DNA from 4 places in the Paenibacillus sp. FSL H3-0286 genome. Region 2 is predicted to be linked to each of the others. Evidence: predicted binding sites of a transcription regulator. Region 2 holds the regulator's gene; each other region holds the start of a gene.
The links. The regulator Rex, encoded in region 2, represses fermentation and respiration genes when NADH is low (regulators of the CRP and FNR family bind a similar motif). The targets are predictions, from matches to a motif close to TTGTGAAATATTTCACAA.
Positions count from the first base shown of each region.

Region 1 (7,957 bases), 320 kb from region 2:
TAGGACCATAACGATATAAAATCCAGTCCACTGCCAAGCATTCGTCAACAAAATAGAAAGCATTGCAAATCTTTCATCTGACAGCCAGTAAATAGGATTAATTCCTACTAGACTAAGGAGCTTATTAAAAAGTCCAATGTTGGGCTCATAGATAAACCCCCAGAGAATACCGATAACCGCTGTAGACATAATGGAAGGCATAAAGACTGCTGTCTTATATAAGCCCTTTAACTTCTTCACATTAGAAATTAATAACGAGAAGAATACGATCAACGGTACCTGTATACATACGGAGAAAAGAATAAACCAACCGTTGTTTTTAACGGATATCCAGAATCGTTCATCTCCTAGTGCTTTCTCATAATTACTTAATCCGGCTGATTTAACCGTCTCCGATACACCGTTCCAACTAGTAAAGCTGTAATAAATAGAACTAAAAATGGGGTAAATGAAAAACATCGTGAACAATATCAATGCTGGAAGAACGAAAAGGAAAAATACCACTGGATTTCTTAATGCTTTATTCATGACTACCTCCGGTTGCTTTGACATCTGGCGAATAGTGAATGCTTCAGATCAAGTGCAAACACATATTTTCTTTGATTTTAAAAATGTACCCTGGATTTAGCACCAGGGTACATTCAGTTTGCAGCTATTTATTCAACTGCTGCGTTTGCTTCTTCTTGTACCTTTTGCAAAGCTTCGCCCATTTTCTCAGGAGTCGTCTGATCGCCAATCAGTTTTTGAATTTGAATGTTACTGATTTCTGTAGTTACATCAGCTTGAACAAGAGAGTCAAATGCTGGGAACGAAGATTGTGAGTTGTTAAGTACACCTACGATTTCGCTCATCAGATCATCAGTAATATTCTCATTCAATACGTTTTGGTCAATCTTCATTGCTGGCAATACACCATCTTCAACAAGTCCGCGCAATTGCATTTCTTCATTAAATAAGTTTTTAATAAAAGATTTCACAGCAGCCAATTGACGTGGATCTTTCTCAGCAGATGCAGAGAAACCATAACCATTGTTCACATCGCGCATCAATGCAGTTTGGTCACCCGCTCCGCCTTCAACTGCTGGGATGTTGAAGAATCCAACTTTACCAATCAAACCTTCGCCAGATTGGCCCGTTTTAAATACGGAGGATTTCCAAGTACCATCATACAGCAGGATCGCTTCACCACTAGTGAATTGTGTTGTGTATTCAGCATATTCAAAGCCAAGTTCGCCTTTTTTGAAGTAGCCTTTATCAACCCATTCTTTGTATTTCGCAAATCCTTTTACTACATTTGGATCAGACCATTTAGCTTCGCCTGTTGCAAATTTAGCAGTTACATCCGGACCTGCATAACGTGACCACAGGTGGTTAGCTAACATAAGTGGTACCCAACCAGCTTTGGATGCACCAGCCAAAGGTACTTTTCCATCAGCCTTGATATCAGCCAATTGTTGTTCCAATTCAGCAAATGTTGTTGGAGCCTTCCAGCCCTTGCTTGTATAGTATTCTTTGTTATAGAAGAAACCTTCACCAGAACCACCGATAGGCAATCCATAGATTTTTCCTTCATAAGTGAAAGGATCTAGATTTGAGAATTTATCCTTAATTCCAAGTTCCTCAAGAATTGGAGTCAGGTCAAGTAATTTACCTTCTTTAGCATAGATCTTGGAGTCAGGGCTGCCGAACAGATCGAAGATTTCCGGTGGATTACCCGCAGCCATTTCACCACGCAATTTTTCTTTACGGTTTACATCTGAATCTACCCCATCGAGTTTAAAGGTCAGACCCGGTACATCCTCTTGTACTTTGTTAACTACTTCTTCGAGAATAGCCAGACGTTTCTGCTTGTCTGCACCGATTTGAGTGTGACGAATCGTCATTTCAAATGGCTCGTTATTTACCGGTTCTTCTGTTGCTGGAGCATTTGTAGCGGCTGAGTTAGTCGCGGTAGCGTTTCCATCTCCTTTGTTAGAAGACGCATTGTTGTTGCCTCCGCAACCAGTCAGTAAAGCTGATGATACGAAAATCAGGGACAATAGCAAAGTCATACTTTTTTTCATTTCTTGTGACCCTCCCTATATATTGATGTGCTTTACACTTCTTATTATAGAAAACAGACTTCATTATCGTAAGGTTAAGATTCATCCACTATAGGGATAAAAATCTCTAATGTAAGCGGAATCAACTACATGATAAGTTATATTTTATAACATCAAAATGTTAAATCGCTTTATTCATTTGTTTTTCTCATCACAAAAGTTTGTTTTTCTTTAAAACATTTAATTAAAATATTAAATTAGTCATATTACCTGACATATTTATTTATTATCTACCCCATAAACCACGTGTAACTATAGCATGTCTTTATTAGGAATAATATAAAATTCCCCCTCAGAGGAGCTTTAACCCCTCCCTTTTTACTTCCTCATAACAAAAAACCGCACCTTCAGTGATCAACCACTGAGGGTACGGTCTCTCTTAAAAATAAATATCTATTATACCAATGCCGTTTGCTTACGACCTTCTTCGACCAAGCGATATGCCCGTTGCACTTCTTCTTCTGTTGGAGAAGGTACTCCATCCAGTTCATAAGCTTTGCCGAGCATTTCCCATTTATAGATACCCATCTGATGATAAGGTAAGATTTCGAATTTCTCGACGCCATTTAAGGTTCCAATATAACGACCTAAGTTAATGAGATCCTCTTCACGATCATGAATACCAGGAACATATACATGTCGGATCCACATCTTACGATTATGGTCTGAGAGCCAGCGTGCAAGCTTCAAAGTTCGATCATTGGATTTACCGGTTAATTTGATATGCGCTTCTTCATCAATATGCTTCAGATCAAGCATAACCAAATCTGTTACATCCAATAAGTCATTAATCTTGTCACCTTCGTTGTAACCATTACTGTCTAATGTGGTATGCAGATTCCAACGCTTCTTCACTTCCGTGAATAACTGCTTTACAAATTGCGCCTGCAAGGTTGGTTCTCCACCGGATACAGTTAACCCGCCACCGGATGAACGATAGTAGTTTATATATGGCTCGATCTCCGAAAGTACTTCTTCTAGAGTCATTTCTTTACCTTCATCTAAAGCCCAGGTATCAGGGTTATGGCAATACTGACATTTCAGCAAGCAGCCTTGCATAAATAAGACAAATCGAATACCAGGTCCATCAACGGTTCCAAAGGTTTCCAAAGAGTGTATGCGACCTTTAATCATAGGATGTCATCCTTTCGCCACGACAGACTAACAGTCCCTTTTTCAACGATGAAGATCCCTGTCCTTGAGACTGTCATATCCCTATATCGCGGCAATAAAATTTAAAATTTTAACAATTCTCAAACAAGATATTACCGCCCTTGAGACAAGGGCGGTATCTTCCTTGCAATTATTTCAATAGTAGTACTAATTCAAAGATCTTCATGACAGGAACAAATTACATCGAACCGTGGAATGTACGGTTGATTACATCCATTTGTTGTTCACGAGTCAGCTTGATGAAGTTAACTGCATAACCGGATACACGGATAGTCAATTGTGGATAGTTCTCTGGGTGCTCCATAGCGTCCATCAGCTGTTCACGGTTAAATACGTTAACATTCAAATGCTGAGCGTTGTTATGGAAGTATCCATCCATCATGTGTACCAGGTTAGACTTACGGGAATCCTCGTCTTTACCAAGTGCCTTAGGTACGATGGAGAACGTATTAGAGATACCATCTTGTGCATCGGAGTAAGGCAGTTTAGCTACAGAGTTCAGGGAAGCCAAGGCGCCTTTCTTGTCACGTCCGTGCATTGGGTTAGCACCTGGTGCGAAAGGTTCACCTTTCTTACGTCCGTCAGGTGTAGTACCTGTCTTCTTACCGTACACTACATTCGAAGTAATGGTCAGTACCGATTGAGTCGGTACAGAATCACGATATGTTTTGTTTTTACGGATCATAGTCATGAAGGTTTCAACCAATTCTACTGCGATGCTGTCTACAGCATCGTCATTGTTACCGTAGCAAGGGAATTCGCCTTCGGTTTCGAAGTCGATCGCAATACCTTGTTCGTTACGAATAGGTTTTACTTTGGCGTATTTAATTGCGCTTAGTGAGTCAGCTGCAACGGACAGCCCAGCAATACCACAAGCCATCGTACGCAGAATGTCACGGTCATGCAGCGCCATTTCGATACGTTCGTAAGAATATTTGTCATGCATATAGTGAATGATGTTCAAAGTGTTAACATAAGTCTTAGCCAACCACTCCATCATCGGTTTGAAACGTTTCATTACTTCGTCATAATCCAGATATTCAGAAGTGATCGCTGGGAATTCCGGTCCAACTTGTGCTCCGGATTTTTCGTCTATACCACCATTGATAGCATACAGCAATGCTTTTGCCAGGTTGGCACGAGCGCCGAAGAACTGCATTTGTTTACCGATACGCATTGGAGATACGCAGCAAGCAATCGCATAATCTTCACCCCAGTATGGACGCATTACATCGTCATTTTCATACTGAATTGCACTAGTTTCGATGGAAACCTTAGCACAATATTTTTTGAAGGCTTCAGGCAATTTTTCGGACCACAGTACAGTTAAGTTTGGTTCCGGAGCTGGACCCAAGTTGTACAGGGTGTTCAAGAAACGGAAGCTGTTCTTAGTAACACGAGTTGTTCCGTCTTCAGCCATACCACCGATGGATTCAGTTACCCATGTTGGGTCGCCGGAGAACAGATCATTATAGTCAGGTGTACGCAAGAATTTCACGATACGCAGTTTCATTACGAAATGATCGACGATTTCTTGTACTTGTTCTTCAGTCAAAGTACCTTCAGCAATATCGCGTTCTGCATAGATGTCCAGGAAAGAGGACACACGGCCCAGGGACATCGCCGCACCATTTTGCTCTTTAACTGCTGCCAGATATCCGAAGTATACCCATTGAGTAGCTTCTTTGAAGTTGGTCGCCGGTCTGGAAATATCCATACCATGAGCAGCTGCCATTTCTTTCAATTCGCCAAGTGCACGAATTTGCTCAGACAGCTCTTCACGCAAACGAATGATATCTTCAGTCATGGAATCTACTTCAAGCTCAGTTTGTTGTTGTTTTTTGTCTTTAATGAGGAAATCAATACCGTACAGAGCAATGCGGCGGTAGTCGCCGATGATGCGTCCGCGGCCGTAAGCATCAGGAAGACCTGTAATTACGCCGGATTTACGCACAGCTCTCATGTCTGGTGTATATGCATCAAATACGCCTTGGTTATGCGTTTTGCGAATGTTCGTAAACATGTCAACGATGTTTTGTGGAAGCTCGAAGCCATAAGCCTTCGTAGCATCAACCATCATCTTGATCCCGCCGAATGGCTGGATGGAACGTTTGAAAGGAGCATCAGTCTGTACGCCTACAATTTGTTCCTTGTCCTTGTCAATGTAGCCTGGAGCATGTGAAGTGATTGTGGAGACAGTATCTAGGGAAACATCCCATACGCCGCCTCTTTCTCTTTCTTCCTTGCTCAATTGGGAAATAATCTTCCACAGTTCAGTTGTGTTACTAGTAGGTCCTACGAGGAATTCTTCGTTTCCTTCATAAGGCTTAATGTTGCTTGCGATAAAGTTGTTAACGTCAACTTTTCTGGACCATTTACCTTTTGCAAAACTTCTCCAACCGGATTTCACTTCTTGTACATCTTTTTCAATCACCGACATGCTAAATCCCTCCATCTATATTTATATTATATTTGTAGAGATCGCGGGCTTGAAGGTTGATCCCGTGTCTCGTGATCCCAAGAAAAACATGGTTGTTCGAAAATTCACAATCATTGTTCCATATATGGGACCGTTGTTTATATAAACATTTTAGTTTATTTTCTATAAATAGACTGTGACAAATATCACCTTTCGGGTGATATTTGTCACTTATATCTAATCCACAACCATCCTATTATCTACTTAACCAAATATTAATTATCAAATCTTCCGTAGAAAGCATTACGGTATACATCTGCAAGTTCAGATACCAGTGGCAGCTTAGGATTGGCAGTTGTACATTGATCTTCAAATGCACGGTCAGCCAAGTAATCTACATGGGATTCAAAATCCTTAGGATCAAAGCCCAATTGTTGGAAGGATTCTTCGATACCCAGTTTTTTGTTCATGTCGCGAATAGCATTGATCAGGCTAGTTACACCTTCTTCAGTTGTGCGAGCTGGCAATCCCAGAATACGGGCGATTTCTGCATAACGCTCGTCAGCTACGAAGTGTGAATATTTAGGGAACGAAGCGAACTTCGTAGGTTTCTTAGCATTGTAACGAATAACGTGTGGCATAAGGATCGCATTAGTACGACCATGAGCAGTGTGATATTGACCGCCCCATTTATGCGCCAAGCTGTGGTTAATACCCAGGAAAGCATTAGCAAAGGCCATACCAGCAAGTGTTGATGCGTTATGCATTTTTTCACGGGCAACTCTGTCGCCTTCAAGAGCCGATTTTTCAAGGTATTGGAATACCAATTGGATTGCTTTAATTGCCAGACCATCCGTGTAGTCACTCGCCATAACAGATACATAAGCTTCGATGGCATGTGTCAATACGTCCATACCTGTATCAGCTACAGCAGTTTTTGGCAAGCTATATACGAACTCTGGATCAATGATAGCTACGTCTGGAGTTAGCTCGTAGTCAGCCAAAGGATATTTAGTGTGTTGTTCAGTTGTTTTATCGGTAATAACTGCGAAAGATGTTACTTCCGAACCCGTACCCGAAGTAGTTGGAATCGCTACAAACTTAGCTTTGTTTCCAAGTTTAGGGAATTTGTAAACCCGTTTACGGATATCCATGAATTTTTGTTTCAGACCGTTAAAGTCTGCGTCTGGATGTTCATAGAATAACCACATTCCTTTTGCAGCATCCATTGGGGAACCACCGCCAAGTGCGATGATGCAGTCCGGTTGGAATCTGTTCATCATTGCTGTACCTTTTTCAACTGTAGTTGTCGATGGATCTGGTTCAACTTCCGAGAACACTTCGATCGCTACAGGAGTTTGGCGTTGACGCAGGTAATGTTCAACTCTCTCCACATATCCAAGCTTAACCATCATTGGGTCAGTGATAATTGCGACACGTGTGATATCAGGCATTTTGGTCAGGTACTGAGTAGCGCCTTTTTCGAAATAGATCTTGTCAGGTACTTTAAACCATTGCATATTCACGGTACGACGATTCACCCTTTTCACGTTGATCAAATTGATTGCTGTAACGTTTTGCGACACGGAGTTACGACCATAAGATCCGCAGCCCAGCGTCAACGAAGGGATGTTAGTGTTATAGATATCGCCGATCGCACCATGAGTGGAAGGCGAGTTAACAAGAATACGTCCTGTTTGCAGACGGTTGGAGAACTTCATGATTACTTCTTCGTTGTTGGAGTGGATAGCCGAACTATGGCCCATACCACCAAATTCAACAACTTGTGCTGCGCGTTCAATACCTTGATCTGCGTTTTTAACTTTGTAGCAAGCAAGCACAGGACTCAATTTTTCAGCGGACAATGGATATTTAGTGCCTACACCTTCAAGTTCTGCTACCAGAATCTTAGTGCCGGCAGGAACTTGAATGCCGCACATTTCAGCAATTTTCACTGCGGATTGTCCTACGATTGCTGGGTTAACTGCACATTTATCAACGTTCATAGCGCCGCTAGTCAGTTTGGCAGCTTCTTCTTTGTTAACAAAGTAGCAGCCATTAGCGATCATTTTCTTTTTCACTTGATCGAAGATTGGTTCTTCGATAATAACAGCTTGCTCGGAAGCACAGATCATACCATTATCAAATGTTTTGGAAAGAATGATGTCCGTTACGGCTTGATCGATATCCGCGCTCTTTTCGATGAATGCAGGTACGTTACCAGGACCTACGCCAAGAGCTGGTTTACCACAGCTATAAGCTG
Region 1 is NZ_CP150285.1:5,096,787-5,104,743, forward strand. Features, by position in the region: gene MHB37_RS23010 (carbohydrate ABC transporter permease) at 1-528, opposite strand, end outside; gene MHB37_RS23015 (extracellular solute-binding protein) at 657-2,063, opposite strand; gene pflA (pyruvate formate-lyase-activating protein) at 2,499-3,236, opposite strand; gene pflB (formate C-acetyltransferase) at 3,454-5,715, opposite strand; gene adhE (bifunctional acetaldehyde-CoA/alcohol dehydrogenase) at 5,970-7,957, opposite strand, start outside.
Region 1: pflB (formate C-acetyltransferase) is a predicted target of Rex. The motif match lies at 5,808-5,825, and genes of this name have one in related genera.

Region 2 (7,957 bases):
GTGATCTGGGCTGGTACTTTGATGGTCTGCTGCGAGAGCGGGAAGCGGAAACGCTACAGCCCGAAGGTGATCTGACTTTCTATCGTCAATTAGCGCTTGCAGTAGGAGATTGGACGGAGTTAGCGCCACCTAGAGATGAGCATGCTGAGAATCCGCTAGCGAATTTATCTTTTACTGATTATATGGACGAAGTAACCAAACGACTTAAAGACACATTACCGCAGTATGAAAGCCGGGAAGCTCAGGATATTATGATCAATGAGGTGATGACGGCACTTGCCGAAGACAAACACCTACTGATCGAAGCGGGCACAGGAACCGGTAAATCGCTCGGTTATTTGTTGCCTGCCATTTATCAAAGCGTTCGCACCAATGAAAAAGTCATGGTCAGCACTCATACCATTAATCTGCAGGACCAATTGCGCGAGCGGGATATCCCTTTGTTAACGCAGGTAGTTCCTTTTCCGTTTAAAGCTGCTATTTTTAAGGGAAGAGGGCATTATTTGTGTCTGCGTAAGTTTGAGCATAAAATTAATAAGAAGGACTTTATAAGCCCAAGGGAAGATGCGCTTACTGCAGCTCAGATGATTGTATGGCTCACTCAAAGTGAATCAGGGGATGATGAAGAGCTGAATTTAAGCGGCCGGGGCGGTGACTTCTGGGAGACGGTGGCAAGCGATACCGATTCCTGTCTGGGCCGTTCTTGTCCTTGGTTCCGCAAATGTTATTATCATAGGGCCAAGCATGAAGCTGGGATTGCTGATGTGGTTATTACGAACCACTCCAAGCTATTCGCAGATGTTAAGGCTGGGCACCAGCTGCTTCCGGCTTACGAGCATCTTGTCATTGATGAAGCACATCATTTAGAAGATGTGGCTGGTAAACATCTTGGCATGCATATGAAGCATTTCACGGTGGCACACACGTTATCGCGACTGTATAAAGATAGCCGAAACGGACAGCTCCCTGCTCTGCGTCAAATATTACAGTCGTCAGGCAGTGAAGAGGCTTCAGAATGGAGCGGAGTCATCGATCGGATCTACCCGGATCTGCTTACTGTCAAAGAAACCTGGGATGCACTCAGCGACAAGCTGTTCAGCCTATTGCCGGAACGCAGTGATGCAGGGGCAGGAGAAGCGGGACAACTGGTTATGCGGTTGCTTCCTGCCCGTAAGCCGAAGGATTGGGATGAATTGGTTGCGCTAGAGAACACTATGAATCTGACGTTAAGCGACATCATCCGTAAGGGTGATAAAATGCTTAACGAGATGCGTGACCAGGAAAGCCAATCCTCAGCAGACAGCCTTGTTACTGATATTAGCGGTTTATTTAAAGATTTGGCTTCCATACGTGAGCAAGTAAGATTCTTTATGGGGCTGAATGACGATAATGTAGTATATTGGCTGGAGGCAAATGGAAATTACCGCAGCAAATCCCTACAGCTGTATGCCGTCCCTGTGGATGTTAGCAACCAGCTTAAAGAGTTGTTCTTCGATAAGAAAAAAAGCATCGTGCTTACCTCGGCGACGCTATCTGTAGATAAATCTTTTCAATTTATGATTGATAATCTCGGACTTAACGAAGCTGCAGAAGAGGGACGTCTAATGACCTCACTCCTTCCATCTCCCTTTAAATATCGCGAGCAGGCACTGCTAGTTATACCGCGTGATTTTCCTAGTGTGAAGGGGAGTGTGGGCGATGCTCGATTTGTCGATACACTCGTACAGTCATTATCGGAAGCTGCTAAAACAACACGTGGGAGGATGCTGGTTCTGTTTACTTCTTATAAAATGCTGCGTCAGGTATATGATCCGCTTAAAGAGGCTTTGGCCTCACAAGAGATTACGGTGCTTGGTCAAGGCGTGGAAGGTGGCAGCCGGAGCAAGTTGATCCGCCGCTTTCAGGACAGTGCAGCATCCGTATTGCTGGGGACGAGCAGCTTCTGGGAAGGTGTAGATATTCCAGGTGAAGCACTGACTTGCCTGGCCATCGTGAGACTTCCGTTTCAACCGCCGAATCACCCGTTGGCGGAAGCGAAGTCGGAGTTATTGCAGGCCCAGAAGAAGAATCCGTTCATGAAATTATCTGTTCCTCAAGCGGTTATTCGTTTTAAGCAGGGATTCGGAAGACTGGTTCGCACGGCGCAGGATCGTGGAATAGTTATTGTTTATGATACAAGGGTTATTGAATCTCATTACGGGAAGTATTTCCTTTATTCATTGCCTGGTCCCAAAATGGAGCATATGCTTACTGATCAAATGGTCCCTCGCATAGCGGAATGGCTAGAGGATGGCGGCGCTTCTTAAAACGCTCGTCTTCAGTTTAGCTCCTCCTTATCCTTAAGGGCGGTGTGTTACAGTACCGTCCTTAATAAGGAGAGGTAGACGTTTGAATATGGATTTTCACAAGAACATTACTATTTTTAGGAGGAAAAATATGAAATCGGATAAAATATCAGAAGCCGTTGTTCGCAGACTGCCTGTGTACTTGCGTTTTTTGAATGATCTCCAGAATCGCGAAATATTAACAGTTTCCTCTCAGGAACTTGGACAAAAGCTTGATCTTAATCCCGCACAGATTCGTAAGGATTTAGCATATTTTGGTGACTTCGGCAGAAAAGGTATCGGCTATGATGTAACGTATCTTATTGAGAAAATCCGTCATATCCTGAAGCTGGATCAACAGCTTAATGTAGCTTTAGTTGGAGCAGGTAATCTCGGACATGCCTTGTCTAATTACAATGCATATCTTAAAGATACTATGAAAATCACGGCTATATTTGATTCGTACGCTCCTAAGGTTGGACGTAAGATCAACTCCCTTACTGTGCAGCCGATGGATGAACTAGGCAGCACAATTCGTGAGCAAGGTATTCGCATTGCCATTATTACCGTACCTGATTCAGAAGCTCAAAATGTAGCAGATATTCTCATTTCTTCTGGGATTGAAGCGATTTTGAACTTTGCCCCTGTGATTCTGAAGACACCACCGAATATCCGGGTGCATGCAGCTGATTTTACAACTGATCTGCAAAGTCTTGCTTATTACTTGCGGGATGGAAAGGAAGAAAGCGAACATGAACAACAATAAAACGATAATTAAGGGCGGGTATTTTCTGACTCCGGGAACGGATGAGCCGGTTCTGAGTGGATATATGACTATTGAAGATGATTTAATCACTTACATAGGAAAAGAAGAGCCTCAGATGGAAGCTGGAGTGCAAGTGGTTGATGGCAGCCGTCTGCTGTTCATGCCTGGACTTGTAAACACACATGGTCATGCGGCGATGTCTTTGCTGCGTGGATATGGAGATGATTTAGCGCTACAAGTGTGGCTTCAGGAGAAGATGTGGCCAATGGAGGAAAAGTTCACCGGTGATGATGTATACTGGGGAACCTCCTTATCTGTATTGGAAATGCTGAAGGGTGGAACTACGACCTTCCTCGATATGTATGATCATATGGACCGAGTAGCCGAGGTAGCTGAGTTATCAGGTATCCGTTCCGTATTGATGCGTGGTGTGATCGGGTTATGTCCAGAGGATGTACAGAATCACAAGCTTGCGGAAGCGATTTCTTTTGCCCGTAACTGGCATGGAAAGGCTGAAGGTAGAATTACTACTATGATCTCGCCGCACGCCCCTTATACTTGCCCTCCGGACTTCCTGGTTAAGTTCGTGCAGGCAGCGCATGATCTGGATTTACCGATGCATACGCATATGTCCGAAACGAAACGTGAAGTGGAACAAAATGTGGCGGATTACGGGTTGCGTCCTGTAGCTCACTTAGAGAAGCTTGGCATGTTCACACGTCCATCGATAGTTGCACATGGTGTTCATTTAAATGATGAAGAGATTGAGATCTTGGCTCGCCATAATGTGGGTGTATCTCATAATCCGGGCAGTAATTTGAAGCTGGCTAGCGGAGTGGCTCGGGTTACTGATCTTCTAAAAGCTGGTGTGAAGGTGTCTCTTGGCACGGATGGCGCGGCAAGCAACAATAACTTGGATATGTTTGAAGAGATGCGGCTTGCAGCTCTCATTCATAAGGGTGTCAGCGGTGATCCAACGGCTGTTCCAGCTCCAGAGGCTCTGCGTATGGCTACAGAATATGGCGCGCAGTCCATCTTTTTAAATAATGTAGGCAGACTTGCTGTAGGGATGAAAGCAGATTTCATTGCTATTGATATCGATCAGCCGCATTTGCTGCCACACACAGATCTGTTGTCTCATGCAGTTTACTCTGCTAGCGCTAAGGATGTTGAGCATGTGTGGGTGAATGGTAAACAGGTCATCAAGCATGGACAATGCTTAACCCTGGATGAGGAAGCTATCCGGCGTAAAGCGCAAGAAGCCTTCGAAGGTTTATTGAAGCGTTAAGTCTGGAGAATAACGAATAAATAATAGGCTGCGACTTTTTGCTTTTAGCAAAAGTTGCGGCCTTTTGTGTATTTTTAAGGCTGGGAAAGCTAGAAAATTATGAAATTTTGGATAAACGCGCGGGTGTGTTATATAATCAAAAAAGATATATTACTAGAAAGGGAGCTGTACCTTGAAGAAAAGGAAAAAATGGATCCTCCTGGGGTCAGTTCTGATTCTGCTCCTGGGGTTTGGACTTATCCAGTTCTATGCCTATATTATGAAAGATCAATGGAACGAGCGTGATATCGCTAAGGATGTTGCCAAAACCAGAGCGGGTCTAACAGAGGTAACCAAAGCACAAAAATCGGTTTGGGATGAAAATGCAGTGTACTGGGTATTAACAGGGAAAAATGAAGCCGGGACTGCTCTTATGGTCTGGGTCCGCTTTACGGTAGATGGAAAATTTGCTGAAGGCGACGACGCAGTGTTTGCTGAGGAACTAAGTAAAGGAACCTCGGAAGCCCAAATACGCGGCATTATCAAAGCTGATCTTCCGGACATAACGATTGAACGCTTGCTGCCGGGAGTATATAACGGAGAGTATGCTTGGCAGCTTTTTTATAAACAGAGCGGTCGGTATTATTATCAATTTTATCGCTTTTCGGATGGGTCCCGAATGGGCGAAGGTTACAGTTTACCTAAAAGTTAAGCTGAACATAAGGAAATTAAGGGTGGCATAGTAAACAAGCGAACTTATTATAAGTTCGCTTGTTTACATTTATTTGATGTACAAAAGTGATATACTAAGTGATATACTGAATGGGTGGTTATCACCGAATATTCTCTTATATTCACATACGAAAATAGGCCGATTGATTAAAAATCAAGGCCGATTTTGTCGAAAGTGAGGAATTTATTTGGTATTGATGGAAATATTTAAAAAATTAAATTTTAAATATATTCACATTTATTTTGAAATTAGTATATACACCTGTGATATACTACTACTTGTAATTAGAACAGCAATAAGAGACTTCAGTCTCTCTGATGAGCTCTCAAGTAGCTATAAATTATTATAATGAGCTTTATATTTTGTCATCTTTGAGAGGAGGACGTTTCTTGAAATTACGTCTTGTACCTGTGCTGATAACGTCTCTACTGTCGGCTACTCTATTGTTTGGTGGCTTCTTTTTGTATCGTCAGTTTGCAATGCAGGAACCACTTCAGAAGATTGTATCTCAATATGAGGGCGTCAATAATTCTCATATCAGTATTAACCGCAATGAGGTCACTTTGAAACTTGATCTCCAGCCAGGCACGAAATTACGTGAACTGGTTCAGTACGTCTCCCAAGAAGGAAAATCGATGATTGATGGACGTACACTAAAACTTGATGTAGAACAGAACTCCAGTGAACTGCTGGATGAATACTGGGATAAAGCGATGTTCTCTGTAGCCGAAGCCATGGAGAGCCGTAAATATACACTTATACCCACAGAACTTGATGGACTCAAAGCGCAATATCCGCAATATAAAAATGTGATAGCCTCAACAGAAATTGATGACAATAATGTCTATGTAAGCTTGAGTAATGGAAAAGAAAGCAAATTTATTATTTTGCCGCGTAAACCTGCGACATTGGGGGTATGGAATAATGCCTAAATACCTTAAAGAAATTCTAATCGGATTTATTCCTGTCTTGTTTATTTTTATGGCTTTTCTAGGCATTAATATATTCCCGATTGTAATTGCTGCTGGGATGCTCACGGCCTTACTTATCATTGCTCATTTAAGAGGCGGACTTGCGGTAAATGCAGGTGCCGGGAAGAAACGCAAGAAGGATGGACCTTCAAAGCTTACTTTTGAAGAAATTGGCGGGCAAGACAATGCAAAACAGGAGCTTCGTGAAGCGTTGGATTTTTTGATCCGGCATGAGGAAATCAGCAAATTCGGGATTCGGCCTTTGAAAGGGATTCTGCTTACAGGCCCTCCAGGAACAGGTAAGACCCTTATGGCTAGAGCAGCAGCACATTATACAAACTCTGTATTTGTGGCAGCATCAGGCAGTGAGTTTGTAGAAATGTACGTAGGTGTCGGTGCCGGCCGTATCCGCGATTTGTTTAAGGATGCCCGTACCCGCGCCCTTAAGGAAAACAAGCAAAGCGCTATTATTTTCATAGATGAAATTGACGTAATTGGCGGTAAGCGTGAGGGCGGACAGCAGCGAGAATATGATCAGACCTTGAATCAGCTGTTGACTGAGATGGACGGGATCTATAACAACGAAACACCACGCATTCTACTGGTAGCAGCCACTAACCGTAAAGAAATGCTTGATTCAGCATTGCTGCGTCCTGGCCGGTTTGACCGTCATATTCAAGTGGACATGCCTGATAAAAAAGGCCGCAGATCGATTCTCGAATTGCATGCCAAAAATAAGCCGCTTCATGCCAATGTGAACCTCGACAAAATTTCCGAAGAAGCCTATGGTTTTTCCGGTGCTCAGCTCGAAAGTGTTATGAATGAGGCAGCAATTTATATGATGCGTGAGGAATTGACAGAGGTTGAGCAGCGGCATCTGTCGATGGCGATTGACAAGGTTATGATGGGGGAAAAAACGGACAGAGAAACTAACCACGAAGAGAAAAAACGGGTGGCGATCCACGAATTGGGACATGCCATTATGGCAGAACTGCTTCGTCCGGGAAGTGTCAGTCAGGTTACGCTGACTCCGCGGGGGCAAGCCCTTGGTTATGTACGTCACAATCCTCAGCAAGAGCAGTATCTGTACACCAAAGATTATCTCGAAGATCAGATTATGATCGCACTTGGTGGAGCGGCTGCAGAAGAAATGTATTATGGCGGACGAAGCACAGGTTCACGTGGCGATTTTGATCAGGCCCTGAATATTGTCGAAACCATGATGAAATCCGGATTGACTTCGTTGGGTATTGCCAAACTGGAAATGGTTACCACTGAAGAGCTTATGAAGGAAAACAGTAAAATATTGGACGAGTTGATGGTACGTACTCACGACCACCTTGAAAAGCAACGAAATGTATTTGATTACTCCCTTGACATTTTAATGAAGGAAGAAGTGCTCTCTGGAGAGCAATTTCGATGTCAATTTCGTGACAGCGTGCGTTTACCAGCATAAATATTTATGCTGGTTATTTTTTTTTACTTTTCAGGCATGCTAAGATATCATTATATGTCGGGCTTTATAAATTTTTGCGACAGACAAGGTACAATACAAAAGTATAGATACCTGAAAGGATGGAGACTTTTTTATGAATTTCAAGAAAATTGGTGTCATCGGCGGTGGCACAATGGGACAAGGGATTGCCGAAATGCTGGCAGCCAAGGGCCTGGATGTATTGCTGGTGGAGAAAACCCCTGAGAAACTGGACTACTCCTACGAAATGATCGAGACAAGTCTAGATAAGCAACTGGAGAAATGGGCGATCACTCAAGCTGAGAAGAAGCTGATTCTTAGCCGCATTCAAAAAGTGACACATTTCGCAGAGCTGAGCTCTTGTGACATGGTTATCGAAACAATCGTTGAGGATTTAGAAGAAAAGAAAAAAATATTAAATC
Region 2 is NZ_CP150285.1:4,772,052-4,780,008, reverse strand. Features, by position in the region: gene dinG (ATP-dependent DNA helicase DinG) at 1-2,306, shown strand, start outside; gene MHB37_RS21460 (redox-sensing transcriptional repressor Rex) at 2,437-3,090, shown strand; gene MHB37_RS21455 (amidohydrolase) at 3,077-4,378, shown strand; gene MHB37_RS21450 (DUF5590 domain-containing protein) at 4,551-5,069, shown strand; gene MHB37_RS21445 (hypothetical protein) at 5,480-6,022, shown strand; gene MHB37_RS21440 (AAA family ATPase) at 6,015-7,517, shown strand; gene MHB37_RS21435 (3-hydroxyacyl-CoA dehydrogenase family protein) at 7,651-7,957, shown strand, end outside.

Region 3 (7,957 bases), 3.1 Mb from region 2:
GCTTGCGAGTTCCTTCATTTTCCTGGTATTCATTTTATGAATAGGGGTTCCGTCAAAACTTGTTAACAACACCTTATGTCCCTCCGGATTGATTCCCCAGCCCACTGGTTTAGAGACGGCTACTCCTCGTTCGGATAGAACATCCAATAAACGATATTGAAACTGGACATCCGGTCTGGATTCCTTATTCCATGTTTTCAGTACATAGCTCTCTTGATCAGAATTAATCCTCATGACCTCAGCTTCAAATCCTTGATCCATTGTATGCGCAGTTAAGCTGTCTTCCTGATTTAATAAGTCGTTTATGATTTCGTTGTGCTCTAGCCAATTTATGATAGATATAGGAGTTTTCAAAAATGGGTCTTCCTTTCGGATGATTGTATAGACTCTATGATTCTTCTGGAATGCCCGCTACGATCTCAAGCAAATTTCCTTCTGGGTCAGCTACAACAGATTCACGCAACCCATAGGGCTGCGAAATAGGTTCTTTTACAGGAGTCGCTCCTGCCTTTACCAGACGCTCAAATTCCTTGTCAACGTCCTCAGGTGAGGGAACGCCAAATGAAATTTCCATAGTCCCGTTTATCCCTCTGGGATAGGTTAGCTGTGACATATTCAGTGCATCCCGCTGACACAAATTAAAGAATACACCACTCTTCAGTTGAACCCCGGTAAATACGCCACCATCCCATTCTATAGCTATTTTCATGACGTCACGATAAAAGGTAACCATCTTTTCCATGTCTTTCACAAAAAAAGTGATCGCGCCGATTTCCATAAAATACACCTACTATTCTAAAATATTCCTTTTACGGTTATAGAAATAGTAACATAGGCTTTAAAATTATGAAATGAACTATAAAATAATAAAAAGCCCTGTAGAAACTCTACAGAGCTTAGTTACTGGGCAAAAGTATTTTTACAAATAACATAAAATAGATTGTTCTATCCAGTACATAAATACAGTATCCGGGCTTTCCTTTTCAAACTTTTTCATTTTTAAATACATATCCATTCCATCAGAAACATCATGCCATAAATCCGTAAATACAAAATCATATTTTTCCTTAGACATATGTTGTTCTGCATATTCGAAAGCATCTGCTTGGATAAGCCTGATCTTGTGAGCATTACTGAATTGTGGCAGTACATATTTATTAAATAAATCAATGACATCTTGATTTTTTTCAACAACCGTTATGCTTTCAACATTAACTTTTTCAGAAACCATATAAGCATAATAGCCAAGTCCAAGCCCAAATGTAAGAACATTCCCAAACGCTTTATCAACAGCTTCTTTCATTGTTTCTATTTCATTTGGTGTGATCGTCATCCATATTCTTTCATTCTCCAAGACAGCCGGGAACATGAATTCAGTTTGAAAAAAACCAACCTGAGGAATTTGTCTTCCCTCTTCTGTCCGGATGATATCATTGCAAACAAAACCTTCAAAAGGTTTATATTTTTCATATTTTAATTCACTATTATTAATCTTTATAGTAGGTATCTTGATATTTTTATAATATGGATTGTCATAATATTCATTTGCATCAAGCTTATGAAGCATATTGCTAAAATATTGGTTGAACAATTCCTTATCATCAACATTATCAACCGTATCCATCCCAAAAGCAGCAGCCAGCATTAAACCAAAAGCGTATTCATAAGATACACCACAGTTTACGATTTCTTCAATTTCTTCTTTGTTAATAAAGTCGGGGGTATTATTCAAATAGCGGCTAAGTAAAGCAAACACTTTATAGTTATCTTCTTTTACTTTTTCTTTTATTACATTATTAAATTCCATATTCTCACCTATTAATTAGAATTTGTTCCTATGTCTCATGTTAGTCTTTCCGGATTGACTAGTAGGCAATACTCTCATTTTACCATTTAAAAATCCAGAAGAACAAAAACCGCTTTACTAATCCGTGACAGTTACCACTTCTACAGTGAGAAAATCTCACGCCAAATCTTCTAGTTATATGGTTTATGGTCCATTTTCCGCCTAATCCGCTCAATATTTCGTTACCCTATGTTAGAATAGACGACTTGTATAATTTGTGAAAACTTTCACTAATAGTCATGATTGATGGTATACTTAATAAGAAGATGAACTAAAGAGAATAACGATGGAAACTGTGGACGTAACCGTAGAAGATTTGAAGTTAGGAGAATAACAGCGACGCGCGCGCTTCTCCACTTCCAACTCCCTCTGATACTTCCTTTCTTTTTTGTCGGGTTCTTTTGGTACATCTTAATAGAGAAATATAAAAGTGGAGGGTTAACAATGAAAAAGAAAGCAGCTGGTGCTCTGAGTCTCGTCCTCTCTGTCATGCTCGTTACCGCAGGTTGCGGTAATGGAAACGACAAGGTGAACGAGAGCAAGAGTAATAACAACGAGAAAAAAGAAGTTGAAGCCGTCTCCGGGGCATCTGAAGCAAGCTACACACCATTCGATCAATTAAAAGATAAATATGATATCATCATTGTCGGTGCGGGTGGTGCGGGAATGTCCGCGGCGCTTGAGGCCAAAGAGAAAGGCATGAACCCTGTTATTTTGGAAAAAATGCCGGTTGCCGGCGGGAACACAACCAAATCCTCTTCGGGAATGAACGCTTCTGAAACGAAATTCCAAAAAGAACAAAACATTGAAGACAGCAATGATTTATTTTATGAAGAGTCATTAAAAGGTGGCCATGACACTAACGACAAAGAAATGCTTCGTTTCTTCGTTGATAATTCCGCGAGTGCGATCGATTGGCTGGATTCCATCGGAATCCGCTTGAACAATATCACCATTACAGGCGGCATGAACGAAAAACGTACACACCGTCCTGAAGATGGCTCTGCTGTGGGACAATACCTTGTCAAAGGTTTAGTGAAAAACGTACAAGAGAAAGAAATCCCTCTTTTCGTGAATGCTGATGTCAAAGAAATCACTGAAAAAGATGGCAAAGTAAATGGCGTCAAAGTCCTCTTTAACCAAACAGAGGAAAAAACAATTACGGCAGATGCTGTCGTTGTAACCACTGGCGGATTCGGTGCCAATATGGATTTGATCTCCGAAGTAAGACCTGACTTGGAAGGCTACGTTACTACTAACCAAATCGGCAGTACCGGAGACGGCATCAAGATGATTGAGAAACTCGGCGGCACAACCGTCGATATGGATCAAATCCAAGTTCACCCGACTGTGCAGCAAGAAAAATCCTACCTCATCGGCGAAGCTGTTCGTGGGGAAGGCGCTATCCTTGTTTCCAGTGAAGGTACACGGTTCACCAACGAATTGGATACCCGTGATAAAGTAACAGCTTCCATCAATACACTACCTGAAAAAGCAGCTACGCTGGTCTTTGATTCCGGTGTTAAATCCCGTGTGAAGGCTATTGAACAATATGACAAAATGGGCTTCGTGATTCAGGCGGATTCCATCGAAGCTTTGGCCAAAGAAATCGGTGTTCCAGAGGATAAGCTGGCAACAACGCTTGATACTTGGAACAGCGCCGTTAAGAATAAAAAGGATGCCGAATTTGGCAGAACTACAGGAATGGACAATGACCTGTCCACTGGTCCTTTCTACGCTATTAAAATTGCTCCTGGGATTCACTACACCATGGGTGGGGTGAAGATCAATACGAACACAGAAGTTCTGAATAAAGATGGTGAAGCTATTCCTGGTCTGTTTGCGGCAGGTGAAGTTACAGGCGGCTTACACGGACAAAACCGGATTGGCGGCAACTCTGTTGCAGAAATCATTATTTTCGGCCGTCAAGCTGGGATCAAATCTGCTGAATTCATAAAAGCAAAATAAGTAGATAACAGATACTATAGGCCTCACAGCAAAAAGCTCAAGCATCGGCAAGTTAGCCGCTGGCTTGAGCTTTTTTAATGGGATTAATCGCCAATAGTTCGGATAATAGTATCAAACGGATCTAATTCCAGGGTTTGTTGTCCATATTCCGTATCGATCGTAGTTTTTTGAAGCTGGTCGCTATTGTTAATCACGACGAGTATTTTACTTTCTGGATAATAAGCACACTCTGTATATAAATTATCCGTAATGTACTTTGTTTCCTTTAACTCATTCCCGGCATAACGAATCACATTTAATAGCAATCTTGTATTTTCAAAGCTTAAGGTGAAAGAAGGCAGGTAGATCCCCTTTCCTTTACCAAAGGCATGGGTGGACAATGTTATCATCCCACTCTTTTCACACAATACCGCTGCTGAGCCATCCGTAAGATAGATGTTATTTTTAGGTGTTATGCTGGCTCCTTCAGGCACTAAACCTTGCTCATCTCTAGCCTCAAATGTCCATCTTCCATGAGCTACCTTGGAGCCTGTATCCTCATCCAGACCAAGCACATGTGCCATTCTGAAAAAGCTGTCATAACCATCAAGCGCCGAAGGCTGATTGATACCTATAAAAGTACCGCCCTCATAAACCCACGCTGTCAGTAAGTCCACGCACTTATGATCACTCCAATATTCTCCGCCACTCCATGCTGAACCTGCCGAGCCGGCATTAATCACTACATCACAATCTTGTAATACTCCCTGACGGATATCTTCAAAATCAATAAACTGGACTTCAATCGGCAATCCGGACAAAGCCTCATTGATATGAATCAGATCATGCATATACGTTTCATGGAAATGCCCGGACAAGGTCCACGATCTCAATTTGCCCCAAGCGTGCAAAATGGCTACCTTCGTCTTAATGTGATACGGTTTGCCTTTATGATGCAGCTCTTTAATTTCTCTGAATTCATCCGCGATCTTTTCGATATAATCACAAAAATCCGGATAAGGCTCTACAAGATGCAAATATCCGCCCAGTCCAATCCGATCTATAGGTTCTCTGAGCAAGGCGCGCCGGATATTAATCCAATACTTTTTGGCATCGAGCGTAGGGTTACCTCCCTCCATAAACGTAGGAAGCCCTCCCAATCCAACCGGAAATAAATAGGGATGCAGCCGAATCTCATGGGTATCTACTTTTACACCAGAGCAAAGCCTTGCCTCATACCCTGAGAACACACATTTAATCATCCCGTCAAAACCAAACTCCTCAAAACGGTCATTGTAAGGCTCCATGCCAACCCAACTATCATCATAGAAGACATACGCCAGCTTATCGTGCTTATGCACAATATCAATTAATTGCTTACCAAATTCGATGACAAAATCATTGATAAATGCCATATAGTCCAGCTTCCGCTGCTGCGCCGGGATATGACTGACCCGATATTTCCCACCATTCACAAAATCCTCAGCCGTGAGCGAATACCCATATTTTTTGGCAAACAGATCAAGCGCCCTTGAGCTTACCGTAAAATCATATGAACCCCAGTCCGAGAACAAATGGCGATTGCGCTCATCACTGCCCCAGATCCAGGCGAAATTATAAAAGAGGGAGGTGAACCGAACCACTGTTGTTTCCTTATGCTTATGACACCAATCTTCTATCCAATGGAGTAAATATTTTTGCGTTTCTACATAGATGGGATCAATCTGCATCAGATGCTCTTTTTCCCAGTGATTCGTGGTGTGATTGTACATGGAGATCTCTTCCCAAATCCGGTAGACCATGAAGCTGACTGTGTATTTATGCCAAGGCGTTATTCCGGTAATGACTACATTTCCCGATTCCCGCTCATAATTCCACAGTTCTCTTGGAACCTCTTCGCCCGTCGTTCGGTCAAAAACCTGCCAGTACTTAAACGCCTCTTTGGAATCATTCACTCGGAATTGTTCAGCAAAAAAATCCTCCATCAGATAGATGGATAAATAATCCTGTACCGCTACCTTCGGATTAGTTATTAAAAAACTCTGCTGCAGTTTATCTGAATTCTGGGACGCCCATTCGTTATGATCTCTGATGATGCAGATTGTAGAATAAATGCCGTATCCTGCGTTGATAATCTCATCGGACAACTGTGTGCCGTCACTGTCACGGATGACATCGGCACCCCAACGTTCAGCTAATTCCAGGGTCAATGCCTCATAACCGGATTCTCCCGGCAGTGTAAAGGCCCCCGTTGTTTGTTTGGACAACTTGGATCCCTCCTATTTAAGCATATCGGATAGAAAAGCTAATGCTAAGCCTTGCCCCCAGCCTTGAATCCAGTCTTTTGGAATATTGCGGTATCCTTCCCGATCCTTCATAACCGCTGTTCCGCCAGAGACACCCAGTACCCGTCCATCTTCACTGATATTGTTCAAAATACCTTTCAGGGCTTTTTGCACATATTTGGTATGCAGCGGATTGCCGTTATTGATCATAGCAGCCGCAATACCGCAAGACGCGGATACTTCTTCATAAGACTCCTCGTCATCGAGTACTGTCCGCCACAGGCCGTTCTCCGTTTGCACCAGCTTGAGTGCGGCCAGCTGATCGCGCAGCGAACACTCCACGTCCATACACTGCGGATACAGATACCATTCTTTCAAAAGCTTTTTAACTTGCGACATGGTGTATGCGCCCCAAGCATTCGCTCTGCCCCAGAATAGTCCAGACATGTGATCCTGCTTCACATTATTGTAGCCATGGTACCAAAACCCGCTGCTAGGATCTTGCAGGTATTTGATATGCCAATAATATTGATTCAAGGCATCTTGAATCATTTCCTGATCCTTTAATTTGCTTCCTACACGGAGCAGGAAAAATGCCGCCATAAACAAGGTATCCGCCCATGCCTGTTCTGGAAAATCATTAGAAATAGAGACGGTATGCTGCAACACATGATCTCCGAATCTAAGCGCATTGTTCTGCAGATAATCTACTTTACTCATCACAATATCCCAATATTTCTGATTGCCTGTTTCCTCATACAAAGTGATCAGCATATGGCCCATGGCACAGGTATTTACCGTCCAATCCGGCAGACCCAGCTCGATATATTCATCTGCCCACTGGACAAGCATATCCAAATACTCTTTATTTCCAGTAGTTTCATAAGCTCTGGTTACCCCATAATAAGCCACACCACAAGGCCAGTCCCATGTTAAATCCATCGCCATTGTTTTTCTGACCACTTTGTCGATGACCCTTAAAATCTCTTCTCTGTCATAAGTTAATTGAAGCATCTTGTTTCTCCTCTCTTTCGCACACGCCCCCAAAGGCGCTTGAGAGCTGTCCGTCCATATTGTAAACGCTTTACTAACTCTATTGTAAGTAGTAAAATGGTCTGATTCTAAGCATATTCATAACTAAACTGTGCAATTTCAACCATTAACTTTTGTTCGCTATATCTTGGAATTAGCCGTGACTACAGAGAATATTTGGACTTCCGGCCGCTGTTGTCGTAAGAATTTCTTGATTTTATACCGCTCTTCGCGGTGGAAATCTGCAGACAAAGGCGGACGCTAACGCTCCTACAGTTCCAAACTTCTCCTCCGCCACTTTTTTCCCAAATTGTATAATATCAAGTTCTCTTTATATAGTTGAATTTGATATAACGTTAACCTATAATCTACTCAACCTACGTAATAAGAATGGGAGTATTGAGAATATGCCCAGAAAAAAGAAGCCCGTCATTGAATACCGCCACTACAGCTTACCGATAAACTTTCCTATCTTGCTGTTAAGTGGTGAACGTTGGAAGATTTCTGATATTAAAAGTGAACATCTGCATTTCCATAATCATTTGGAGATTGGCATTTGCCATTCGGATAGCGGCATCATGGAGATCAAAGGAGAATCTGTGCCTTTTAAAGCCGGAGATGTGACCTTCATCCCTAGGTATCTCCCTCATACAACTTATAGTTCGCCGAATGAAGCCAGTCTGTGGTCTTATATCTTTTTTTCGCCTGAGGATCTTTTTCAGCAATCCTTCAAAAGCGCTTACAGCAACTTTGAGCCGAATCTGTGGGCAATTAAGGGAATAAACTGTATTTTGAATAAAGAGGAACATCCCAAGGTATATACCCTTGCGACATCGGTCGTAGAGGA
Region 3 is NZ_CP150285.1:835,617-843,573, reverse strand. Features, by position in the region: gene MHB37_RS03705 (aminoglycoside phosphotransferase family protein) at 1-354, opposite strand, end outside; gene MHB37_RS03700 (VOC family protein) at 389-778, opposite strand; gene MHB37_RS03695 (hypothetical protein) at 920-1,807, opposite strand; gene MHB37_RS03690 (flavocytochrome c) at 2,291-3,814, shown strand; gene gnpA (1,3-beta-galactosyl-N-acetylhexosamine phosphorylase) at 3,898-6,060, opposite strand; gene MHB37_RS03680 (glycoside hydrolase family 88 protein) at 6,073-7,092, opposite strand; gene MHB37_RS03675 (helix-turn-helix domain-containing protein) at 7,518-7,957, shown strand, end outside.
Region 3: MHB37_RS03690 (flavocytochrome c) is a predicted target of Rex. The motif match lies at 2,062-2,079, and genes of this name have one in related genera.

Region 4 (7,957 bases), 170 kb from region 2:
GCGTAGTGCCGCCAGCCGGAATTTGAATTGGAACGTCCAAATAATTGTTGGCCCATACATTTGCTGCTGGGGAATCAGATTGCTCAATACCGCCGACGATTGCTCGAACTGTATAGCTAGACGAAGTTATGCCAGCGTTATCCTGATAATTCGTGCTGTCCGTGATTGGGGTAACGTTTACTTTTGTACCATTGCGGTATAAATTAAAAGAAACCGACAGTTCTTCTGTTCCGAGTAGCCGCCAGCTCACAAATACACCACTGGATACCTTCACTGCTACTAGTCCCCGATTTAGCTTTTCCGCTTGCCGGGCAGATGCTGCCGACACAGAGGAAAGAGAGCCAAAAGCTGCCGTCCCTAAGGTAAAGACTAAAAACCAAATGATTACAAGATACCCTGATTGATGTAACCGCTTACTCATTAACGAAGCCTCCTTTTCATTTTTGGTTCACGAGGGTTACACAGGATGTCATAGTGAACAGTACATAATATTTCATAAAGATAAAAATATGTTTTAAATTTACTTGAACCATTTTAAATGAGTACGACTTTACTCACACAGAAAGGAATACATAACATGGAAAATATAAGCTATAATTTAAAATTCGCTACACTTTGTGCTAAATATAATCTGGGTCTGTTGATGAATGAACCTGAACCGATAACAGGCGGACTCTTGCACAGAATGTATCGCCTGCAAACGGATAAAGCGCAATACGCAGTAAAGGCCTTAAATCCTCAAATTATGCAACGAGATACAGCAATGTCCAATTATATTTTTTCTGAAATGGTTGCGAATCTGGCTTATCAAAAGGGGATCCATGCTGTTCCGGCAATTGTATCTAATGGCAGTAGTATGCACGAGGTTGAAGGGCAATTTTATTTATTGTTTCCATGGGTTCAGGGGAAGGCATTACCTTTAGATGAAATAGATTTAGATTGTTGTAAAAAGATTGGGGCAATTCTTGCGCAGCTCCACATCATCGATTTCTCACAGGGAACGGATGATCATCACTTTGAAACGCTTAAAGCGTCTAATGCTGCAGTTGCCAATTGGAAGGAGCTTGCTATCAAAGGAGAGCAGCAGGGTGCAGAATGGTCAAGCTTGCTAGCAGATCACCTGCATAAGATAGAGAATTGGGAGTCATTGATTCATTCTTCAGCGAGTCTATTGACGAATCATTATGTTATCAGCCATCGGGATTTAGACCCCAAAAATGTCTTGTGGGATGAGCAGAAAGTTCCGATAATAATCGATTGGGAAGCAGCAGGACCTATTCATCCTACGTTAGAGCTGATAGATGTAGCTTTATATTGGTCAGGTTCTGAATCGGGAGATTTAAGCAAAAAGGCATTCTCAAATTTGATTAACAGCTATCTGGAGCATGGCGGAGAGATTTATGCGGATTGGCAGGTTGTGCTCAACTATGGCTTTTTGGGAAAATTAGAATGGTTAGCTTACAATATCAGACGTTCACTAGGACTGGAGAGCTCGGATGATGCAGAACGGGAGCTGGGTACTCGTGAGGTAATCCGTACGATTAATGCATTACACGACTACGCTGATTTTATTCCACAATGTTTATTATGGTTGGGAGATTTAGAGGAAGGAAGTGCCTAATCTATTAAAGGAGAACTTATTTATGAATGTTGTTAACGCTACGATGGCAGATATAAATGGATGAGTGTGTTCCGATGGACTGGAAGGGGGTTCACGCCAAAAGTTTAAACTGACTGTACGTTAAAAAGGAGGACTTATGAAGAAGTTTATAGTTATATCTGGCGTCTCGCTATTTTTGTTGGCGATTTCTTTTAACCCATTGTTCAACTATATACGTGAGTACATAATCTCTGATCAAATTAATCAGCGTTATGAGATAAAGCATGCTGAAAAAGAATATAACCCAATAAACGTACAAGAGATAACGGTTGATGATAAGAATATTAAAATCAGGGAAGAAAAAACAGGCAGGAAAGCAGATTTGACCCCATGGGATGAAGAGGAGAAGGTCCCGCCTGGTGATATTGTCAAAGTTCAGTTCTTATTAAATGATCAAAAAATCTCCACCCCTGATGAAATATGGCTATCCAATCGGGACAGAGGCAGCCGGTATTTTTCGTGGATAGATATTCTCACAGTAAAGGACCGAAAGACTGGTGAGAAACAAATAAGTATAGTCCAAAGACTGACCGATGATAGTCAACCCATGGAAACAAGAAAATGGAAAATCATTACGATTGCCCAAGACGGAGAAGTAGACGAAGAGGTTCTCAGCTATGCGCAAAGAAGCAACAATCATTTAGGCGTCAGGCTAATCGAGTTCTCCGGTACCTCCCTTATGGGTATGGGCTATTATTCAGATGTTACTAAGGCCTATCCTAGTATTTTCTTCCCACTCCTTTTTCCGTTTCTAACTGGAATAGCGGGTCTCCTGTTATTGATTTTTCTGGTTGTTTTATTACTGTTTGAGCTTCATCTTAGACGCGTTATTAGAAAAAGAGGGCGATAAAGAACACAGGATACGTTCTGGAATTACTTGTAGTTTCGAATTACCTTTAATTTAGTGATAGTTGATAAGGCAAACAGCAGCAGTAAGACCCCGATTGAACCCATGACAGGACCAGGGCTGAAGAGATCAGACAAGGATGAGACAGCAGTAAGACCAATGGATGGGGCTACACTCATGATAGAACCTAATACACCGAACACCCTACCCTGGATGTCTTCTGAAACTTCCAGCCTAAGGATTGTATTAATCAGCAAAGTGCAGAATGAGAACATGAAGCCAATCACAAGAATGATAGGAATGGCAATCGCAGCGGAAGTGACGAATGATAACAGGAGGTACAGGGGACCGAGACATAGCAGTCCAGTCATAATAAGGAAACCTCTGTTTTTCAATTTGGAGCCGAGCAGTAAGATCAGACCGGATCCGATCATATAACCAAGTGGAATACAGGCTTCAATAAGTCCAAACTGAAAGGGAGTGGAATCCCACACGTTGACAGCCATAACCTGGGTCAACATCAGGGAGGGGACAAAAAATAAGGTTAAGGTAGGAAGCATAATCATAACGGCGCGTGCAAAAGGGTACCTCCAAATATAGCGAATTCCATCGATCAAATCCTGTGTGAATTTCCGTTCTTTCTTGGGCACGTTATTTAATTGAGTTGGCAAAGGAAGGGAGCGGACCGCTAACACGAGCAGAAAGGAGAGGAAGAATGTAGCTCCATCAAATAAAATAGCGTCGGCTGCTCCAAAACTCGCTACGAAAATCCCACCGGCGGAATAACCAATAGTCCGGCAGATGTTTTCAGACAAGTTCAACAGTCCTACCGCTTTTTGTAGATGTTCTTTACCAACAACAGTAGTGATAGAAGCTTGGTATGCCGGGGACTGGAATAAAGCTGAAATGGTCGTAAGACCCGTCAGTATGGCGACGATAATGAACGAAGTAGAGGGCAGGGAAATGGCTAAAGCTAGCGTCACTACGAGTCCGCAACTTATCAGATCTGTGATCAGCATGAGGGTTCGACGATTGACCCTATCCGCAAAAGTTCCCCCTATCGATCCGAGCAAAGAACTAAGCAATAAATTGATTATCGTGATGATGGCAATCATTTTGGCGCTGCCGGTCGTTTGCAGTACCCATAAACTTAAAGCAATACTATGAAAAGTGTTACCGAACAAGGAAATGGAGTACGAACTGAGTAGCAGCAGGAATCTCCGATTTCCCCAAAGAGAGGGATGAGCTTGAACAGCAGAGGGAACTTGTTTCACTAATACAGGACCAGGCATAAGTTATGCTCCTTTCAACTTAAACGCTTAAGTGAATAGCCGAAAAATTATTCTACAAAATAACAATTATTTTCTTGTGCGGAGTAGTCAGAATGATGCAATAATTTGTCCATGAGTTCAAATGCAGTAGCCGCTTTATCCCCTGTGAAAATGAATTTATGAACGTCATCTCCTAATATTTCCGGACAATTGCAGGTGCAAAGAACAGAGAGTTGTTCGAACCTCCCGTTTTTTTCAACGTAACTTCCAATAAACTCATTAATGACAATGGCCTCTTTATAGCCCCCCTCCTGTAAGAATGTATTTAATTCCTCCAAATTGACAACGGTGAATATCGCTTCGTGAGGTAATGGAAGACTGTCCTGAATAAAGCGGGTGAGGAAAGAGTTATTGAAGCTCTCCATAATTAAACATACCTGTGAAAGGTCCTGTGGTTTTACCTTTTGCAGAGCTGCTCGATAGTTGAAAAGGACCTGCTTAAAGAGTTTATCTTCAATCATGCTGTCGATCAGAATCAAAGGAATTCCTTCTACAAAATGCTTGGAGATCGAATAAAAGGCTTCCTCGCGCACATCGATCAGAAATACAGCCTCCAGCTTTCTTTCTACGATAATATCCAAAGAAGGCTGGTCAACATCAAGTGAATATAGCAGCGTATGGTAATCAGCATTTGTTAACCGTTGTTCCAAGGCATGTATAAATGAGAACTGGGCATGGAGCTTCCAGTGTGGGGTATGGGCTGATGTGTTAACAAGCACACCGACCAATCTTGTTTTCTGATTCGCAAGTGAACGTGCTGCCAGATTCGGTATGTAATGCAGTTCCTCGGCAAGCTGAAGAATCTGCTGGCGCGTTTTCTCAGGAATGGTTTGGTTGCCGACACGATTCAGAACATAGCTCACTGTTGCGACGGAGACATTGGCACGAAGTGCGATGTCCTTCATGGTTGTCTTTTTCACCAGTAAATAGCTCCCTTATCCTTGTGATATTTTCTAAAGATTAACATTCTGATTCTAAAGCGTCAATGGGGGGTGAGTGAGCAGTCAGATGACCCTGTTAAGTAGCTAGAAATGGAAGAATGTAGCCCTTGAGATTCAACTCTGGGAAGATCTGCTTGATAATCGTCTTAAGCTAAATTATACGAAACAAGCTTTATGCAAAAACTGGAAAAATGCTTATTGACCCAATGGTCATCCTTCCGCTGTATTATTTTTATGCTGGAGTTTTGCATAAACCTAACATTAAAAAAGTAAGCGTAGAGTATGATGGTTCCATATCTTTTTCAAGAGGGTATTTAATCTAAAAAATTATAGTAATAAAGACTATGAGGATACTTCCGCAGTTGTTGGGAGTGTCCTTTTTGTGTGGAATTAATCACCTTTGTGACCTTTCTTAAAATTTGGGTAAATAAGTATTAAGATCTATGAACTTAAAACGGGCAGCGAGATGAGGTGTTACTTATGGATACGATTCCGGATGGAGATTAGTGATCTTTGTGAAACCGCTTCAGATAACGACACAATATTGTGAAATTTTTCACCTGTTTATTAAAAATTTTAATATATAATTAATTTATAATCAAAAACAAGGGGGATTTCAAATGAAGTTATTTAAAATGATGTTAGTAGCAGGCGTCTCGGTTGCAGTCTTGTCTGGTTGTGGTGCGAATAATAATAATGCGACTAATTCGGCGGCTACTACGGCTCCAACTACAGAGCAAACGGATGCAGTTACTACAGCTTCAATCGTAAATCAAGCAGATGCGTTTACCAAGGCTGTAAGTAAAGATGGAAACTGGATTATTGCCATTCTAAATGATGTGACTATTGCCCAAGATGTTGTTGTTGAAGGCGAATTCCATGATAAAGGGGCCGCAGACGGCGACATCTACCGTAAGATTGCTCTTTATGCCCAAGACGCTGATCACAAAGTTACTGCCAATTACACACTCACTGTACCTAAGTTAACTGTACAAAGTGAAAATTTACGAGTTCAAGGCGGAACCATTAAAGGTGATGTTTATGTAGAAGCGAACGGATTTAATCTGCATGAAACCTCGACTATTGATGGAAATCTTTACTTCGCAAACGAAGATGTGAAAGCAACTGCAGGGATTGAAGGTAAAGTAACTGGGGCAACTGAAGTTAAATAAGTTAGTGATGTTTTCGATTAGTTAGATGTAGGAGTTGAAGGACTAAATAGATAGAATTATCCGGATAGGTTCAGGAAAAAGGAATCAGTATGAATGGGCAAACTCATAATGGACTACACCCCATCTAGTTACCATATGAGAGCCGACGGAAGCTTTGAAGTAACAAGTAATGGAGTATTGAAGTGTACAGTAGATGGTTTTAACTGTATTTTGTACAACTAAAATGCTCAAAATGCCCGGCCAATGAAAATAGCTGTATTTAGTACATCTATTTTCTTGATTTAATACTCTACAGGCTATTTCTCTAGTTTTTAATTGTATAGAATACACTTAAAGTTAGAATTAGCCCTTGTGGATATGGAATAAGTGTATAGAATGCAGTTATCTTACAAATTTCAACAAGATAGTGCGTTACAACGGAGTGGGTATCCGAAAGCTACGAATGATTAAGCTTAGCTCGTAACCTACTCAAGCAAACCACCGCAGACCCAAAACACCAGGCAGTGAACCTCCAACGGAGAATCGCTGCCTGGTTGTTTTTTGTGGATGAATATATGAACTATTGTTGATTTTCTTCATATTGACTTATAATATTACTACCACTACTAGGAGGAACACATATGTCTAAGGAGTATTCGCGCACATATATTGAGAGCGTAAAGCTTGAAATGTTAAATAGGTTGGGATTAAAGCAGGTGTTCTTCAAGGAGCAAATAGGGGATAGCCTAATTTTTGAAGCTGTGGGCTTTGATAAAGGGGCAAAACATCGCTTTTGCGTTAGACCAAAGACGAAAACGATTGATGAATTCATTTCAGGCAAATGGATGAAGGTCCGCAGTTTTATAATCAAAAGTGTGGATATTTAATGTTGAACCCTATAAAGGTAGCCCCGTTAATCGGAGTTACCTTTTTATTTTTTGACCCATAGTCATTGATAATGTGAAGTATCTCCATACAGATCGATGGTTGTATTGTTATCAGTTAGGGTTACTTTACATAATGCTGTAGAGAGAATATCCGGTAACTCCCCAATTTCCTGCAATGATTTATTGAGAAAATAAGCCATAATGACTTTTAAAGTCATCCGATGCGTGACGATGAGCACTTCTAGCCCTACGTTATCGTTTATGATGCGCTCCATTGTCGGCACTACTCTTTGTTCAAGCTGCTTGTAAGTTTCACCTGAGGTTAGAGGAATATATAGATCGGGTCTGGTGAAAAAATGGGAATATTGTAAAGGGGATTCTAGTTGTATCTGATCCGTATTCATTCCTTCCCAGCTCCCCATGTTAATTTCCATTAAAGAAACTTGCTGATGAATAGGTAAACTCCGCTTTCCCCGTAAAATCTGCGCAGTATGCAATGCTCTTGGACTAGTACTAGAATAAATTGCGCCTAAGTTTTCTACTTCCAAACGATCTCTTAACCATTCCGCCTGCTGTTCGCCCAAGGCTGTAAGCGCAGAATTTTGATGCCCTTGCATTCGTTTTTGTAAATTCCATTCTGTTTGCCCGTGGCGGGTTAAGTATAATACTGTTTTTGTCATTAACGAGACCTCCCTTATGAATAGTTGTAAGTATAAGATAAATAAATATAAATAAACAATATATAATAGTTAACATCCATAATGTATAGTTATAGTAAAATGGCTGAGGATAAGCGGCGAATACAGATATTATTTTATGAAGTGAGGAAGAGATCACGATGAACTATCATGTATTAAAATTGTTTTATTACGTTGCGATCACAGGTAGTGTGACCAAAGCCTCTGAACGTTTGCATATCAGTCAACCCGCTATATCAGCGCAAATCCGTAAGTTTGAACGGGAGAATCATATTTTATTATTTGAAATTAAAGGAAAGAGGATGGTGCTCACCCCTTTAGGAAAAAGGTTAATCGAACCTCTTGAGAAGTTTTTTGCCATGGGTGATCAAGTCCAGCAAATCATTGAAGACTATCACAAATTTCCTGAGGGGAATCTGCGGATTGCAGGTAATTATTTGGC
Region 4 is NZ_CP150285.1:4,599,857-4,607,813, reverse strand. Features, by position in the region: gene MHB37_RS20745 (rhamnogalacturonan lyase) at 1-421, opposite strand, end outside; gene MHB37_RS20740 (phosphotransferase) at 578-1,621, shown strand; gene MHB37_RS20735 (hypothetical protein) at 1,758-2,510, shown strand; gene MHB37_RS20730 (MFS transporter) at 2,534-3,799, opposite strand; gene MHB37_RS20725 (LacI family DNA-binding transcriptional regulator) at 3,847-4,758, opposite strand; gene MHB37_RS20720 (polymer-forming cytoskeletal protein) at 5,400-5,951, shown strand; gene MHB37_RS20715 (hypothetical protein) at 6,572-6,817, shown strand; gene MHB37_RS20710 (histidine phosphatase family protein) at 6,880-7,497, opposite strand; gene MHB37_RS20705 (LysR family transcriptional regulator) at 7,656-7,957, shown strand, end outside.
Region 4: MHB37_RS20720 (polymer-forming cytoskeletal protein) is a predicted target of Rex. The motif match lies at 5,324-5,341, and genes of this name have one in related genera.